Regions from separate parts of the Kocuria sp. UBA5001 genome, predicted to be linked through region 1. Evidence: predicted binding sites of a transcription regulator. Region 1 holds the regulator's gene; the other holds the start of a gene.
The links. Region 1 encodes LexA, which represses DNA repair genes until DNA is damaged. Its sites were predicted from a motif close to TCGAACANNTGTTCGA; they were not measured.

Region 1 (7,469 bases):
AAAAGACGAAGTTGGAGTCCGACTCCGCCGGGGTCAGGCCCATGCGCTTGAGCTCGTCCACGATCCGGTCCCGCTGCATCTTGACGTCCTCCACCGTGGCCAGGAGCGTCTCGTGGTGAGCCAGCGCCGCCAGTGCCGTCGCCTGGGTGACGCTCGAGAGGTGGTAGGGCAGGCGCACGAGCCGCATGGCATCAGCGACCTCGCGGGCCGCTGCGAAGTACCCGAGCCTGGCGCCGGCCAGCGCAAAGGCCTTGCTCATGGTGCGGGTCACGATCAGTCGGGGCCGGCCCTCCAGCAGGGTCAGAGCGGACGGCGTGCCGAAGCGCGCGAACTCTGCGTACGCCTCGTCCACGACCACCACGGTGTTGGCGTCCTCCCCCGCCTCGTACACGGCACGGACCACGTCCAGGCCCAGGGCGGTACCCGTGGGGTTGTTCGGCGAGCACAGGAAGACGACGTCCGGTGCGTGGGTCCGCACCTGCTGCGCGGCCGACTCTGCAGAGAGCGAGAAGTCCTCGGCGCGACTCCCCGCGGTGAACTCCGTGCCGGTACCGAGGGCCAGCAGGGGGTACATGGAGTACGTGGGGACGAAGCTCAACACGGAGCGGCCCTGGCCCCCGAACGCCTGGAGGATCTGCTGCAGGATCTCGTTCGAGCCGTTGGCCGCCCAGAGGTTGTCCTCGGTGAGACCGTGGCCCAGGTAGTTTGCGAGTGCGCGGCGCAGGTCCGTGAAGTCGCGGTCCGGATACCGGTTCAGGGACACGGCCGTCTCGTGCACGCGCCTCGTGATGGCCTCCACGACGTCGTCCGGCACGGGATGCGTGTTCTCGTTCGTGTTCAGCGCGACCGCGACCTGCAGCTGGGGAGCCCCGTACGGGGACATTCCGCGCAGGTCGTCGCGCAGCGGAAGGGAGTCGAGGGGTGCGGCGGGATTGTTCACCGCCCCAGTCTATGAACTTCTCCGGGGAAGTTCTTCGAGGACGTTCTCCATGCGGTTACGAGTTGCCGGCCACCGGGGCAAACCGGCGGCAACTGCTCCGATCCGGGTCCCCGGGCCCCGGAGGGCATCAGCGGGCCGGCACCTCGAGGACCTGTCCGGCCATGAGCGAGGGCGAGGAGAGCCCGTTGAGCTCCGCGATGTCACTCATGACCTCGCGGGTGTCGCGCTGGGGCTCCGAGGAGGCAGCGATCTCCCACAGCGTCTGGTTCGCCTGCACGGTGACGCTGCGGGTGACGGGTTCCGCCACGCTGTCAGTGGAGGCCTTGACGGTGGCCGGGAGGAGGAACACCGCAGCCACCACGAGAAGCGCCGCGGCACCGGTGACGAACGGGAGCCCCATCAGCAGGAAGCGCCCTCGGCGGGTGAGGTGAACGCCGGACCCGGCACTCCCGCTCGCCCCCTCCGGGCGGCGCCCGCGGGCACTCGCTCCGGCTGCGCGCACGGTGCTCGCCCCGCGGGTGGCCGCCGGAGCGGCGACCGTGGCCGCGCGACGGGCGGCGCGGGAGAGGCGGGACACGGGTGCGGCGGCACCGCGACGTAGGGACCTCGGCATGATGAGTGCGGTCACGACAACCTCCTGGTGATCGGGGCGGCGCCACCTCCCGGCGGCGGTGTTCGAATCCTGTACTGCGTTCGTAGAACACACCTTCGAATGACAGGTTTCAGTTCTAGCACGGATGTACGAACACTGTCGAGGCTGTTTTCGAACACATATTTGAATCGCCGGCCTTTCGCGGGTTAAGCTCGAGGTCACACAGCAGTCAGTCGACCCCACATCTCCGACACGCATAAGCGCCCCAGCGCCGCGCCGTCCCCCTGGGACACCACCGCACCGCGTGACACGGCGAAAGGACCCGCACGTGAGCACTTCTTCCCCGGATCGCCGCGCGGCAGAGACCCGCGCGCGTTCGCTCACCCCGCGGCAGGCCAGGATCCTGGCCGCCGTCCAGCGCTCCATCGCCTCACGGGGCTACCCGCCGTCCATGAGGGAGATCGGGGACATCGTGGGTCTGGCCTCCCTCTCCAGCGTCACGCACCAGCTCGGCCAGCTCGAGAAGTGGGGGTACCTCCGCCGCGATCCGCGCCGCCCGCGCGCCATGGAGGTGCTCCGTCCGCTCAGCGCCGAGGAGCTGAACCGCCACCTGGGGGCCGAGCAGGATGCTCCCGAGGCCCGCGGGGAGATGGCCGGCCGTCTTCCGTCCCCGTCCGTCCACACGATCGGAGACCTCCCCTCCGCGGACGAGTCCTCCGCCATGGTCTCCGTACCCCTCGTGGGACGCATCGCCGCCGGTGGGCCCATCACGGCCGAGCAGTCGGTCGAGGACGTCTTCTCCCTCCCGCGTCAGTTCGTGGGTCACGGCCAGCTGTTCATGCTGAAGGTCTCCGGCGACTCCATGATCGACGCCGCCATCTGCGACGGCGACTGGGTGGTCGTCCGCCAGCAGAACTCGGCGGAGAACGGCGACGTCGTGGCTGCCCTGCTCGACGACGAGGCCACTGTCAAGACATTCCGCCAGCGCGACGGGCACACCTGGCTGCTGCCGCAGAACACGCGCTACGAGCCGATCCTCGGCGACCACGCCACAGTGATGGGCAAGGTCGTCTCCGTCTTCCGCGCCCTGTAGTCCGGCCCGGGACCAGCCACCCCACCGCGTCACCGCCACGGGGGCACCTACCCACACGTGGGATCGCAGCAGCATCGGCGCGCAGCCACCCTGCGTCGTCGTCACCCAGACCGCGGTGGCACCCGCGTGCCCTCCAGTGGTTCCGTCAGGGCGAGGCAGCGTCGGCGTTGCCGGTACCCGCCTCGACCCGCCACACAGCCAGGTCCAGCCCGGGGGCTCCGTCAGGAGGCATCGAGGCGCTTCAGCGCGCCGAGCACCGTCTGCCGGTCCGTCGTGCGCCACAGGGGAGGCAGCGAACGGGTCAGGAAGGATCCGTACCGGGCCGTGGCCAGGCGGGAGTCCAGCACGGCGACGACGCCGCGGTCCCCGCTCGAGCGGATCAGCCGACCGGCACCCTGGGCGAGCCGCACCGCGGCGTGGGACGCGGAGACCGTCATGAACCCGTTACCTCCCGCCCGCTCCGTGGCACGCGTGCGCGCGGTGCCCAGCGGATCATCGGGGCGGGGAAACGGGATCCGGTCGATCACCACGAGCCGACAGGAGTGCCCGGGAACGTCGACCCCCTGCCACAAGCTCATGGTGCCGAAGAGACTTGCCGCGGGGTCGTCCGTGAACTCCTTGACGAGCGAGGGCAGGGAGGCGTCCCCCTGGCACAGGATGGGCAGCCCCGTGCGTTCTCGCAGCGCCTCGGCAGCGTCCTCAGCGGCGCGGCGGGAGGAGAAGAGTCCGAGCGCCCCTCCGCCGGACGCCTCGAGGAGTTCCAGCAGCTCGTCGAGCTGCTCGTCCGATACTCCGCGCCCCGGTTTCGCCAGGTGCTTCGCCACGTAGAGGATGCCCTGGCTGCGGTAGTCGAAGGGGCTGCCGACGTCCACGCCGCGCCACTTCGGTGCCCCGGGGCCCTGCAGCCCGAGAGATCCGGCGACGGAGGCGAAGGAGGAGCCCACGGCCAGCGTGGCGGAAGTCAGGACCACTGTGCGACCGTCGAACAGCCCCTCCCGCAGGGGCCCGGCCACGCTGAGGGGTGCAATGTTGAGGGTGGCGGGCTCCCCCGGGCTGGCCCCTTCGTAGCCGGCTCCGGGACTCCACCTGCCCACCCTGGAGATCCACAGGACGTCCCTGGTGGTGTCCGCGCCCAGCATCCGCTCGGCGGTGTCGAGCAGCTCGGAGAGCCGCGATCGCGCGGCGTGCCGCCCGGCGTCCTCTCCCTTGCTCTCCCCCTTGGTCTCGCTCAGCCCCGTGCGGGCGGCGTCCTGGACTCCCCGCACCGCGTAGACCTGCTCCTCGGTGAAACCGCGGGGCAGCAGCCCGGACTGCTCGTCCTCGAAGGCACGGTCGAAGGCCTCGGCGGCGCGCTCAAGCGCTTCGCCGGAGGCGGCCGTGTGCTTGCGCACACCGGTTCCCGCCGCGCGCACGGCCGCCGCGGACAACGACGCCGTCACGGCTCCCGTGACACGGTCGCGCAGCTCGTGCGCCTCGTCCACGATCACGACGTCGTGCTCGGGCAGCACCGCGAGTCCCTCGAAGGCGTTGATCGCGAGCAGCGCGTGGTTGGTGATCACCACGTCCGCCTCTCCCGCCTGGGCCCGCGCCCGCTCGGCAAAGCACTCCTCCACCAGGGGGCACTTGCGCCCCAGGCACTCCTTCGCGGTGACCGAGACCTGGCGCCACGCGGCGTCCGAGACACCGGGCTGGACATCGTCCCGGTCACCGGTCTCGGTGGACCCGACCCACTCCCGCAGCCGCACCACCTGCTGGGCGAGCCCACCAAGGGGACGCTCCGCCCCGGAGCCGGCACCGCCGGTGGCCGTGCCGGGCACGGAGAACAGCGCGGCGTCGTCATCCTCCGGGTAGCCGCCCTCCACCTTGTGCAAGCACGCGTAGTTGGAACGACCCTTGAGCAGGGCCACGGTCGGGCGTTCGTCGAGCTCGTGCTCGAGGGCGTCCAGCAGACGGGGGACGTCGCGGCCGGTGATCTGGGACTGGAGGGCGAGCGTGGCGGTGGCAACGACTACGGGCTTGTCCGCGTTCCGGGCGTGGCGCAACGCCGGCACGAGGTACGCGAGGGACTTGCCCGTGCCCGTGCCGGCCTGCACCAGCAGGTGCCTGCGGGTCTCCAGCGCCTCGGCGACCTTCGCGGCCATGAAGCGCTGCCCTTCCCGCCGCTGGCCTCCCAGGGCGGCGACGGCGGCGTCCAGCAACTCGAGGGCGTCCGCACCCCCGGGCAGGGACTCCGGGCGGACGTCCGAGATGTCCGCCCCGGTCTCGTCGATGAACACGGAGGTCATGCGCCGGCGGGATCCTCCGCGCCCGGGACCAGGTAGGGCTCGAGGTCCGCCACGAGGTCCTCGCGCACCCGCACGTGCAGCCGGGTGCCGTCCTCCGTGTGCTCGGTGCGCAGGATCTCGGCGTCCTGGGCGTGCAGCCGTGAGACGACCTCCCCGTGAACGTAGGGCACCATCAGCTCCAGCTCGTGGTCCGGGCGCGGGATGGCGGCCGCGATCAGGCGCTGCAGCTCCTCGACCCCCTCTCCCGTGCGAGCGGAGACGGCCACCGAGGGGTTCTCGTGGTTGCGCAGACGCGCGAGGACCACGGGATCCGCGACGTCCGCCTTGTTCAGCGCCACGATCTCGGGGATGCTGTTCGCCCCCACGTCCGTGAGAACGTCACGCACTGCCTTGAGCTGGCCCTCGGGGTCCGGGTGAGAGGCGTCCACCACGTGCACGATCACGTCCGCATCCGCTACCTCCTCCAGCGTGGAGCGGAACGCCTCGACCAGCTGCGTGGGCAGCGAGCGCACGAAGCCCACCGTGTCCGCGAGGGTGTAGCCGATACCGTCAGGGGTCTCGGCCTTGCGCACGGTGGGGTCCAGCGTGGCGAACAGCGCGTTCTCCACGAGTACCCCGGCGTCCGTGAGCCGGTTCAGGAGGGAGGACTTCCCCGCGTTGGTGTAGCCGGCGATGGCCACGGAAGGAACGGAATTGCGCTTACGGTTCAACCGCTTGGTCTCGCGGGCCGGCTTCATTCCCGCGATCTCGCGGCGCAACTTGGCCATGCGCTGACGGATGCGACGGCGGTCCAGCTCGATCTTGGTCTCACCGGGGCCGCGGCTGCCGATGCCCTCGCCGGACGCGGCACGGCCACCGGCCTGGCGCGAGAGAGAGTCGCCCCAGCCGCGCAGGCGGGGAAGCATGTACTCGAGCTGCGCGAGCTCGACCTGCGCCTTGCCCTCCTTGGACTTCGCGTGCTGCGCGAAGATGTCCAGGATGAGTCCGGTGCGGTCGATGACCTTGACCTTGACCACGTCCTCCAGAGCACGGCGCTGGGACGGGGCGAGCTCAGCGTCCACGACCACGGTATCCGCTCCCGTGGCGGCCACGACATCCTTGAGCTCGAGTGCCTTGCCCGAGCCGAGGTACGTGCCGGGGTCAGGGTTCACGCGGCGCTGCAGCAGGCCGTCCATGACCTCGGAGCCGGCGGTCTCCGCCAGGGCGGCGAGTTCCCGCAGGGAGTTCTCGGCGTCCGCCAGGGTGCCGCTCGAGAAAACGCCGGCAAGAACCACGCGCTCCAGGCGCAGCTGGCGGTACTCGACCTCGGTGACGTCCTCGAGCTCCGTGGACAACCCCGCGACGCGGCGCAGGGCGTGACGCTCCGCGAGGTCCTGCTGCTCGCCGTCGCCGACGCCGTGGTGCTCGTTCTCCGCGGCCAGCTCTCGGGCGCGCCCCAGGTGCTCGCGGCTGGTGCGGGCCCCGCTCTCTGTCACGGCGACGTCACCGTCGGCCGGATGGGAGCCGGCTGCGGCCAGGGGGGCCTCGGCGCGGCTGCGTGCGCGGGCCAGAACCCTCGAGACGACGTCCTCGAGCTGCGGGCCGGTCAGGTCACCGGGCTGCGCGGAGTCCTGCGGCGCGGCGTCCCGGTGGGTGTGAGATTCAGTCATGTATTCCTGTGTTCGGAAGGGGTGGTCAGTGCTGACAGTCTAGCGCCGGGCACCGACACACCCCGGGCGGGCACTACCATGTGGAGCCATGACCCCCGAGCCCGCCGCGCAGCACTACTTCGTTTCCGACCCGGCCGTGGCACAGAAGCCGCGCCGGATCACAGCGGAGCTGAGGGGACGCACCGTGGAGGTAGGCACCGACGCGGGAGTCTTCTCCCCCGGGGCGCTGGACAAGGGAACGGCGGCACTGCTGCGCAACGTCCCGGATCCCCAGGGGCGATCCTTCCTCGACATCGGTTGCGGCTGGGGCCCACTGACCATCGCGCTGGCCCAGGCCGACCCGGAGGCGAGCGTCACGGCCGTGGACGTCAACGAGCGTAGCCTCGCCCTGACCGCGGCCAACGCGCAGGGACTGGGCCTCACGGGCGTGCAGACCTTCCTTCCCGAGGACGTCCCCGCAGAGCTGACCTTCGACACCATCTGGTCCAACCCGCCCATCCGGGTGGGCAAGGACGCCCTGCACCAGATCCTCTCCCAGTGGCTGCCCCGGCTCGCTCCCGGCGGCACCGCGTGGCTCGTGGTGCAGAAGAACCTCGGCGGGGACACTCTCCAGCGCTGGTTGCGGGAAACCCTGCCGGAGGATTTCCACGTGCGCCGCGCGGCCACGGACAAGGGCTTCCGGATCATTGCGGTGGAAAGGGACTGACCCCGCGCGGCCTGGCCCCACGTGTGCGGTCAGGAGCAGGCGATGGCGCGCAGTGCGTCCGGGCCCTGGCGTGGTCCCGTGCGGGCAGGTGGGTGGGTGGGCAGCAAGTACAGCCACCCACCGGACCGCGGCACGCACGGCCAAGGAACGCCCGGCGACGCCGCGCGGCCACCCCGCGCCTCACACAAGTTCGGCGGTGGCCAC
Region 2 (7,469 bases), on a different contig from region 1:
AGGGCCGGGTCCTTGAACGCCGCGTGGTTCGGGACCTCCAGACCCAGGTGTTCCCACGCGGCCGCCATGGCGATGCGCCCGCGCGGCGTGCGCCCCAGCAGTCCCTCCCGCACGAGGAACGGCTCGGCCACGGTCTCCACGGTCTCGGTCTCCTCACCCACCGCGATCGCCAGGGTGGACAGCCCCACGGGGCCACCGTTGAACTTTCCCACGAGCGCCGAGAGCACGTTGCGGTCGAGCCGGTCGAGGCCACGGACGTCCACCTCGTACATGTCCAGTGCGGCGCCGGCGGCGCGCGCGTCGATCCGGTCCACGCCGTGCACGAGTGCCCAGTCCCGCACGCGGCGCAGCAGCCGGTTCGCGATGCGGGGGGTTCCCCGGGAGCGGGAAGCCACCTCGCTGAACGCCTCCGTGGTCATGGTGAGGTCCAAGAGGGCGGCCGAGCGGCGCAGCACGAGTTCCAGCTCCGGGACGGAGTAGAACTCCAGGTGCCCTGTGAAGCCGAAGCGGTCCCGCAGAGGGCCAGGCAGCAGACCGGCACGCGTGGTCGCGCCCACGAGCGTGAACGGTGGGAGGTCCAGCGGGATAGACGTGGCACCGGCCCCCTTGCCCACAACGATGTCCACGCGGAAGTCCTCCATGGCCATGTAGAGCATCTCCTCGGCCGGGCGGGACATGCGGTGGATCTCGTCCAGGAAGAGCACCTCCCCGTGGGTCAGGGAGGACAGGATCGCGGCGAGGTCCCCGGCGTGCTGGATGGCGGGGCCGGAGGAGATCCGCAGGGGGACGTCCAGGTCCTGGGCAATGATCATGGCGAGCGTGGTCTTGCCGAGCCCCGGGGGTCCCGAGAGCAGCACATGGTCCGCCGTGCGACCGCGCAGCTTGGACGCCTCCAGCACGAGCGAGAGCTGGGCACGCACGCGCTGCTGGCCCACGAAGTCCTCGAGCGTGCCCGGGCGCAGGGACGCCTCGAGCTGCTGGTCGTCGTAATCGCCCTCCGCACCAACGAGCCGCTGCTGCCCGGTGGACGCGCCGTCCTCGATGGCCATGCTCAACGCCCCCCGGTGCGGGCGTGAGAGGTGCCCTTGGAGGTGCCGAGCCAGGACAGGACGGCGCGCAGGATCTCCGCCACGTTGCCCGAGTCGGCGAGCTCGGGCTGGGTCTGCAGGGCGTCGTCGATGCCCCGGGCGGCGTCCTTCTCGCTCCACCCCAGACCGGTCAGGGCATCAATGACCTGCTCACGCCAGACCTGCATCTGCGGCTGGGCGCCCTGCACGCTTGCGGGCTCGGGGAGTACAAGCTTGTCGGCCAGTTCGAGCACGATCCGGCGCGCGGACTTGGGACCGATGCCCGGCACGGCGGTGAATGCCTTGTCGTCACCCGCGGCGATCGCGCGCCTGGCGTCGTCCGGGCCGAGCACGGAGACCGCCGCCAGGGCCGTGCGCGGGCCCACCCCGGAGACCCCGAGCATCACGGTGAACACTTCCTTCTCGTCCGCGCGGGAGAAGCCGAAGAGCAGGGGGGACTCGTCCTTCCGCGCGATGTACGCGGTGTGCAGACGCGTGGTGGAACCCACCCGCAGTCCCGCGAGGGTGTGGGTGCTCGCGTGGACCTCGACCCCGAAGCCGGCGACCTCCACGACCGCGAGCGTGGTCCCCACGAACTGCACCTCACCGGTGACCGAAGCAATCACGGTCCGCTCCCCTCTCCCGGCTCCGCGCGGGTCGTCTCAGTGGCGGCGGCCCCGCCGCCGGGGCGCCCGTCCGTGCGCAACCGTCCCACCGAGGGGGCAGCCGCACACGTTCGAACAGATGTGCGAATACTGCTGGCCACTGTACCAAGGCCCGGGGACATGATGAGCGACACCCGGATGCCCCAGCGCGCCGTCGCGATCCTGTCGCAACGGGGCGGGTCAGCGGAAGCGAGACCCGCCGGAGTGCCCGGAGGACCGGGGCTTTCCCGCACCCGGCGCGCGGGACGCCGTCTCGGCCCGCCGCCACGCCTGCTGCGCGGGGGTCAGCGTGCCGGCAGTGCCTGCGCGGGAGGGTCTGGACCCCGAGTGGGTGGAGGTCCGCTCGGCCGCATTGACCCCGGAGACGCCGCCACGCCAGCCGTGGCACACCGCCAGAGCAAGGGCGTCCGCGGCGTCCGCGGGACGCGGCGGGGCATCCAGGCGCAGGATCCGCACGACCATGCGGTTGACCGACTCCTTGTCCGCGGACCCGTCACCGGTGACCGCGGCCTTGACCTCGGACGGTGTGTGCCAGGCCACGGGGATTCCGCGTCTGGCAGCCGCTGCGATGACGACGCCGGTGGCCTGCGCGGTGCCCACCACGGTGGGGGCGTTGTTCTGCGCGAACACGCGCTCCACGGCCACCACGTCCGGCCGGAAGCGCTCGATCAGCTCCTCGGCGGTCTCCATGATGGTCAGCACGCGCCGCTCCAGCGCCTCGTCCGCCTTCGTGCCGCTGACCTGGACGTGCACGAACGTGCCCGTGCGCTGGGCGGACATGTCCACCACGGCGAACCCGCAGCGTGTGAGGCCAGGGTCCACGGCGAGCACCCGACGCCCCCCGCGGTCCTGGGTGCGCGGCACGGTCCTACTCGTCGTCCTCGAGCTCGGCCATGACTTCGGCCGGGATGTTCGCGTTCGAGTAGACGTTCTGCACATCGTCGAGCTCCTCGACGGCGTCCACGAGCTTGAGGAACTTCCGCGCGCCGTCCGCGTCCAGGTCCACCTTCATGGTCGCCCGGAACTGGGGGTCGTCGTTGTTGTACTCGAGCCCGGCCTCGTCCAGCGATGTACGGATCGCGGGCAGGTCCGTGGCCTCGCTGACCACCTCGAAGACGTCCGACTCGTCCAGCACCTCGTCGGCGCCGGCATCCAGGACGGCCATCAGGACGTCGTCCTCCGTCAGCCCGTCCGTCTTCGCGACCTCGACCACGCCCTTGCGCTCGAAGAGGTACGCCACGGAGCCGGAGTCCGCCATGGAACCGCCGTGGCGGGTCACCGCCACGCGCACCTCGGACGCCGCACGGTTCTTGTTGTCCGTGAGGCACTCGATGTACAGCGCGGTGCCCTGAGGGCCTCGGGCCTCGTAGAGGATCTCGGTGTAGTCGATCGTCTCACCCGTCAGCCCGGCACCACGCTTGACGGCGCGGTCGATGTTGTCGTTGGGCACCGAGTTCTTCTTGGCCTTGGAGACGGCGAGCTCGAGCGCCGGGTTGCCGGAGGTGTCGGCGCCGCCCATGCGTGCCGCGACCTCGATCCCCTTGATGTACTTCGCGAACGCCTTCGCACGCTTGGCGTCGATCGCCGCCTTCTTGTGCTTGGTCGTGGCCCACTTGGAGTGACCTGACATGGATGACCTCCTAGAAACAGTGCGTCCGGCCGTGCTCGGGCCGGACGCGGTGGTGGATTGACTGCCATGATACCGAGCGTGCCCCGTGCGCTGTCACACCAGCGCCTGCGGACAGCCCCCCCGGGCGGCGTCGTCAGCGGGGCCGAGAGCTCGCGACCTCGCGGGCCCGCTCCGCGAGCGTGTCGTCGAAGGTCTTCTCCGGCAGGGCCTCACCCCGCACCTCGAGCGCGGCTGAGAGCAGGAAGTCCGCGACGGCCGGGTTCTTCGGCAGCATGGACCCGTGCAGGTAGCTGCCCAGCACGTTGGCCGTACGGGCGCCCTCTGTGCCGTCCTGGCCGTCGTTTCCCGCCCCGGAGACGACCGCGGCGAGCGGTTGCTGGCCCGCGCCCAGGTGGGTCAGTCCGGAGTGGTTCTCGTAGCCGACGATGGTGCCCAGTTCCTGTGACTCGGTCACGATGTTGCCGATCAGGCGCTCGGGGCCCGCGACCGTCTCCAGGTCGAAAATCCCGATGCCCTGCAGGGTCTCTCCCCCGCCGGTGCGGAAGCTCTTCCCCAGGAGCTGGTACAGCCCGCAGATGGCGAGCATCGGCACACCGCGCTCCGCAGCGTCGTGCAGGTGCCCCGAGACGGCCGCGAGGTCCTCCGCCACGCGGAACTGTCCCGAGTCCTGCCCGCCGCCGCCCACGAAGAGGTCCGCCTGCTCCGGCCAGGGGTCACCGGGGTTGTGGTCGTGAACCTCCACTGCGAGCCCGTAGCGTTCGGCTCGGCGCTTGAGCGTGAGGGTGTTCCCCCAGTCACCGTAGATGTTCATGTCCCGGGGGTAGAGCTGCACGATGCGCAGCGGTTCTGTGCTGGTCTCTGGCACGGAGTCCTCCTAGATCGCGGCCACGTGAGTCATGCCGCCCAGGATCTTGCGCAGGGACAGCATGGCCGTGTAGGTGCAGAAGATGCGCATGGGACGGTCCCCCGACCCCGCGATGAAGTCCCGCAGGGCGGTCTCCAGGTCCGGCTCCACGGTGCCCACGGGCACGAGGTCGTAGTCCAGGCGCAGGGCCATGTCCCACGCGCGCACACCGGAGACCACGTCCACGCCGCCCTCGCGCAGCCGGTCGAAGTCCACGTCCCACAGCCAGGAGACGTCGCGGCCGTCCGCGTACTGGTCGTTGATCGCGATCATCGTCGCGTAGTCCTCGGCCGAGGCGGAGGCGAGGGAGAGCCGGAAGCCGGCGGGGTTCTTCACGAGCAGCAGCTGCAGGGGCTTGTCCTGGACCGTGATGGTCTCCCCGCGCCCGAACGCCGGGGTGACCTTGCCGAGCTCCGCCACCAGGGAAGCCGTGTCCGCGCGCTCGCCCAGCACCTGCAGGGCGAGTGCCAGCGCACCCGCCGCGTTGTACTGGTTGTAGACGCCGTAGAGGTCCACCGTGGCCTCGTAGGCCTTGCCGGCGACGTCGAGCTCAACGCTTCGAGCGTTGACGGCCTCGAGCACCACGTCCGCCCGCGGGCGCTCCGCCGAGGGAACGGCGCTGTCCTCGGCGCCCGGGTCCACCTGGCGCAGGCCGTCGCGCATGTCGTCGTCCGAGGGGAACATGGGACGCAGCGCGTCAGAGAGCCCGAACCAGCTCACCCCGGTGCCCTCCGGGAGGTCCTCGGCGAGCGAGGCGATCCGAGGGTCCTCCCGGTTCAGCACCACGGTCTCCGTGGTCGCGTGCGCCACCTGCCGCAGCATGCGCCGCGTGGTGTCGATCTCCCCGAAACGGTCCAGCTGGTCCCGCATGATGTTGAGCAGCAGGCTGGTCCGCGGACGGACCTGCTTCACGAAGTGCACCGCGTGGGCCTCGTCCAGCTCCAGGACGGCCACGTCCGCGTCCAGGCGGCCGAACGCGTCCATCTCGGCGAGCAGGGAGGCGGCCACGCCGCGCACGAAGTTGGAGCCGGTGCGGTTGGTGAACACCCGCAGCCCCTGCGAACGCAGCAGCTGCACGGCCATCTTGGTGGTGGTCGTCTTGCCGTTGGTGCCGCTGACCACCACCACTCCCAGGGGCAGCTTGGCGAGCTCCTCCGACACGAAGCGGGGGTGCAGCTTCTCCATGAACAGGCCGGGGAAGGCGGATCCGCCGCCGCGCAGGCTCGTGGCCCAGCGGACGCCCTGGCCGAGGGCACGTACAAGTGGTCTGGACATGGGCTCCATCCTAGTGAGCGGGCACGCTCGCCCGCGGTGCGGACCCGGGGGCCCGGTGGGTCAGTCCTCGGGCCAGGCGGCCGCGATGTCCTCGCGGGTGGATCCGAGGGTCTGGATCAGGGGTTTGGTGTGGGCGATCACCGGCATGAAGTTGGCGTCGCCGGTCCAGCGCGGCACCACGTGCTGGTGCAGGTGCGCGGACAGCGAGCCACCGGCGGCGGATCCCAGGTTGAGGCCCACGTTGAACGCGGCCGGCTGGGCGACGTCGCGGATCACCCGCACTGCGGTGCGGGTGAGCGTGTTCAGCTCCCACAGCTCCTCGTCCGTGAGCTCCTCGAGGTCCGCGACGTGCCGGTACGGGCACACGAGCACGTGCCCCGGGTTGTACGGGAACAGGTTGAGGACGGCGAAGCAGTGCTCCCCGCGGTGCACGATGAGGGACTCGTCGTCGGGGCGCCCGGGCGCCGCGCAGAACGGGCAGCCCGGTGGCTGCTCCACGGAGGTGTCCTCCCCCCGCACGTACGCGAGGCGGTGGGGGGTCCACAGCCGCTGGAAGCCGTCCGGCACGCCCGGGAGCTCGAAGTCGTCCCGGCCCACGCCCTGCTCGCCCGACGCCGGGCCCCGCCCGGTCACGGCTGCCCCGGCACGCCCGGCTCGCCGGTTTCCGTGCTCGCCCCGCCGGCGGCGGCACCGCGTGCGGTTGCCTTCCGGGACGAGGCCGACGCCGCGGCGTCCGCCGAATCCTCGACGACCGTCTCGGTCACGCGCACCTCGCCGCCACCGGAACCGTCTGCGGAGTCGTCCACCGCACCGGGCTGGGCGGGGGCCGTGGGGTCCGCGTTGACACGCTGTGCGATGTGACCGGAGATCAGCTCGACCGCCTCGTCCTGGGAGACGCCGTTGAACTGGGAGCCGTCGCGGAAGCGGAAGGAGACGGTGCCTGCCTCGGCGTCGTCCCCGCCGGCAATGACCACGAACGGGATCTTGTCCTTCGAGGCGGTGCGGATCTTCTTGGGGAAGCGGTCCGAGGAGGTGTCCACCTCGACGCGCACGCCCTTCTCCCGCAGCTTCTGCGCAAAGCCGTCCAGGTAGTCGTCGAACGCGTCCGCCACGGGGATCGCCCGCACCTGCACGGGAGACAGCCAGGCGGGGAACGCGCCGGCGTAGTGCTCCGTGAGCACGCCCATGAAGCGCTCCACGGAGCCGAAGAGCGCGCGGTGGATCATCACGGGGCGCTGGCGTGTGCCGTCCGAGGCCTGGTACTCCAGGTCGAAGCGCTCGGGGAGGTTGAAGTCCAGCTGAATGGTGGACATCTGCCACGTGCGCCCGATCGCGTCGCGTGCCTGCACCGAGATCTTGGGGCCGTAGAACGCGGCACCCGCCGGGTCCGGGACGAGCTCCAGGCCGGACTCCTCCGCCACCTCCTGCAGCGTGCGGGTGGCCTCCTCCCAGATCTCGTCCGAGCCCACGAACTTCTCCGGGTCCTTGGTGGAGAGCTCCAGGTAGAAGTCCTCCATGCCGTAGTCCTTGAGCAGCGAGAGCACGAAGTTCAGGGTGCTGGTCAGCTCGCCCTTCATCTGCTCGCGCGTGCAGTAGATGTGGGCGTCGTCCTGGGTCATGCCGCGCACGCGCGTCAGACCGTGAATCACACCGGACTTCTCGTAGCGGTAGACCGCCCCGAACTCGAAGAGCCGCAGGGGAAGCTCACGGTAGGAGCGCCCCCGGGAGCGGTAGATCAGGTTGTGCATGGGGCAGTTCATGGGCTTGAGGTAGTAGTCCTGGCCCGGCTTCATCAGCTCGCCGGTCTCGGGGTCCCGCTCCTCGTCCACGTGCATGGGAGGGAACATGCCGTCCCGGTACCAGTCCAGGTGCCCGGAGACCTCGTAGAGGTGGCCCTTGGTGATGTGCGGCGTGTAGACGAACTCGTA

Region 2: ruvA (Holliday junction branch migration protein RuvA) is a predicted target of LexA. The motif match lies at 1,804-1,819, and genes of this name have one in related genera.

Annotation. Positions count from the first base shown of each region.
Region 1 covers NZ_DGYR01000001.1:14,754-22,222, forward strand. The annotation lists gene B3G12_RS00085 (histidinol-phosphate transaminase) at 1-940, opposite strand, end outside; gene B3G12_RS00090 (LysM peptidoglycan-binding domain-containing protein) at 1,068-1,568, opposite strand; gene lexA (transcriptional repressor LexA) at 1,861-2,625, shown strand; gene B3G12_RS00100 (ATP-dependent DNA helicase) at 2,847-4,910, opposite strand; gene hflX (GTPase HflX) at 4,907-6,559, opposite strand; gene B3G12_RS00110 (class I SAM-dependent methyltransferase) at 6,648-7,265, shown strand; gene dapF (diaminopimelate epimerase) at 7,446-7,469, opposite strand, start outside.
Region 2 covers NZ_DGYR01000012.1:53,153-60,621, reverse strand. The annotation lists gene ruvB (Holliday junction branch migration DNA helicase RuvB) at 1-1,049, opposite strand, end outside; gene ruvA (Holliday junction branch migration protein RuvA) at 1,052-1,693, opposite strand; gene ruvC (crossover junction endodeoxyribonuclease RuvC) at 1,913-2,596, opposite strand; gene B3G12_RS07405 (YebC/PmpR family DNA-binding transcriptional regulator) at 2,601-3,362, opposite strand; gene B3G12_RS07400 (type 1 glutamine amidotransferase) at 3,496-4,227, opposite strand; gene B3G12_RS07395 (Mur ligase family protein) at 4,237-5,550, opposite strand; gene B3G12_RS07390 (HIT family protein) at 5,602-6,174, opposite strand; gene thrS (threonine--tRNA ligase) at 6,171-7,469, opposite strand, start outside.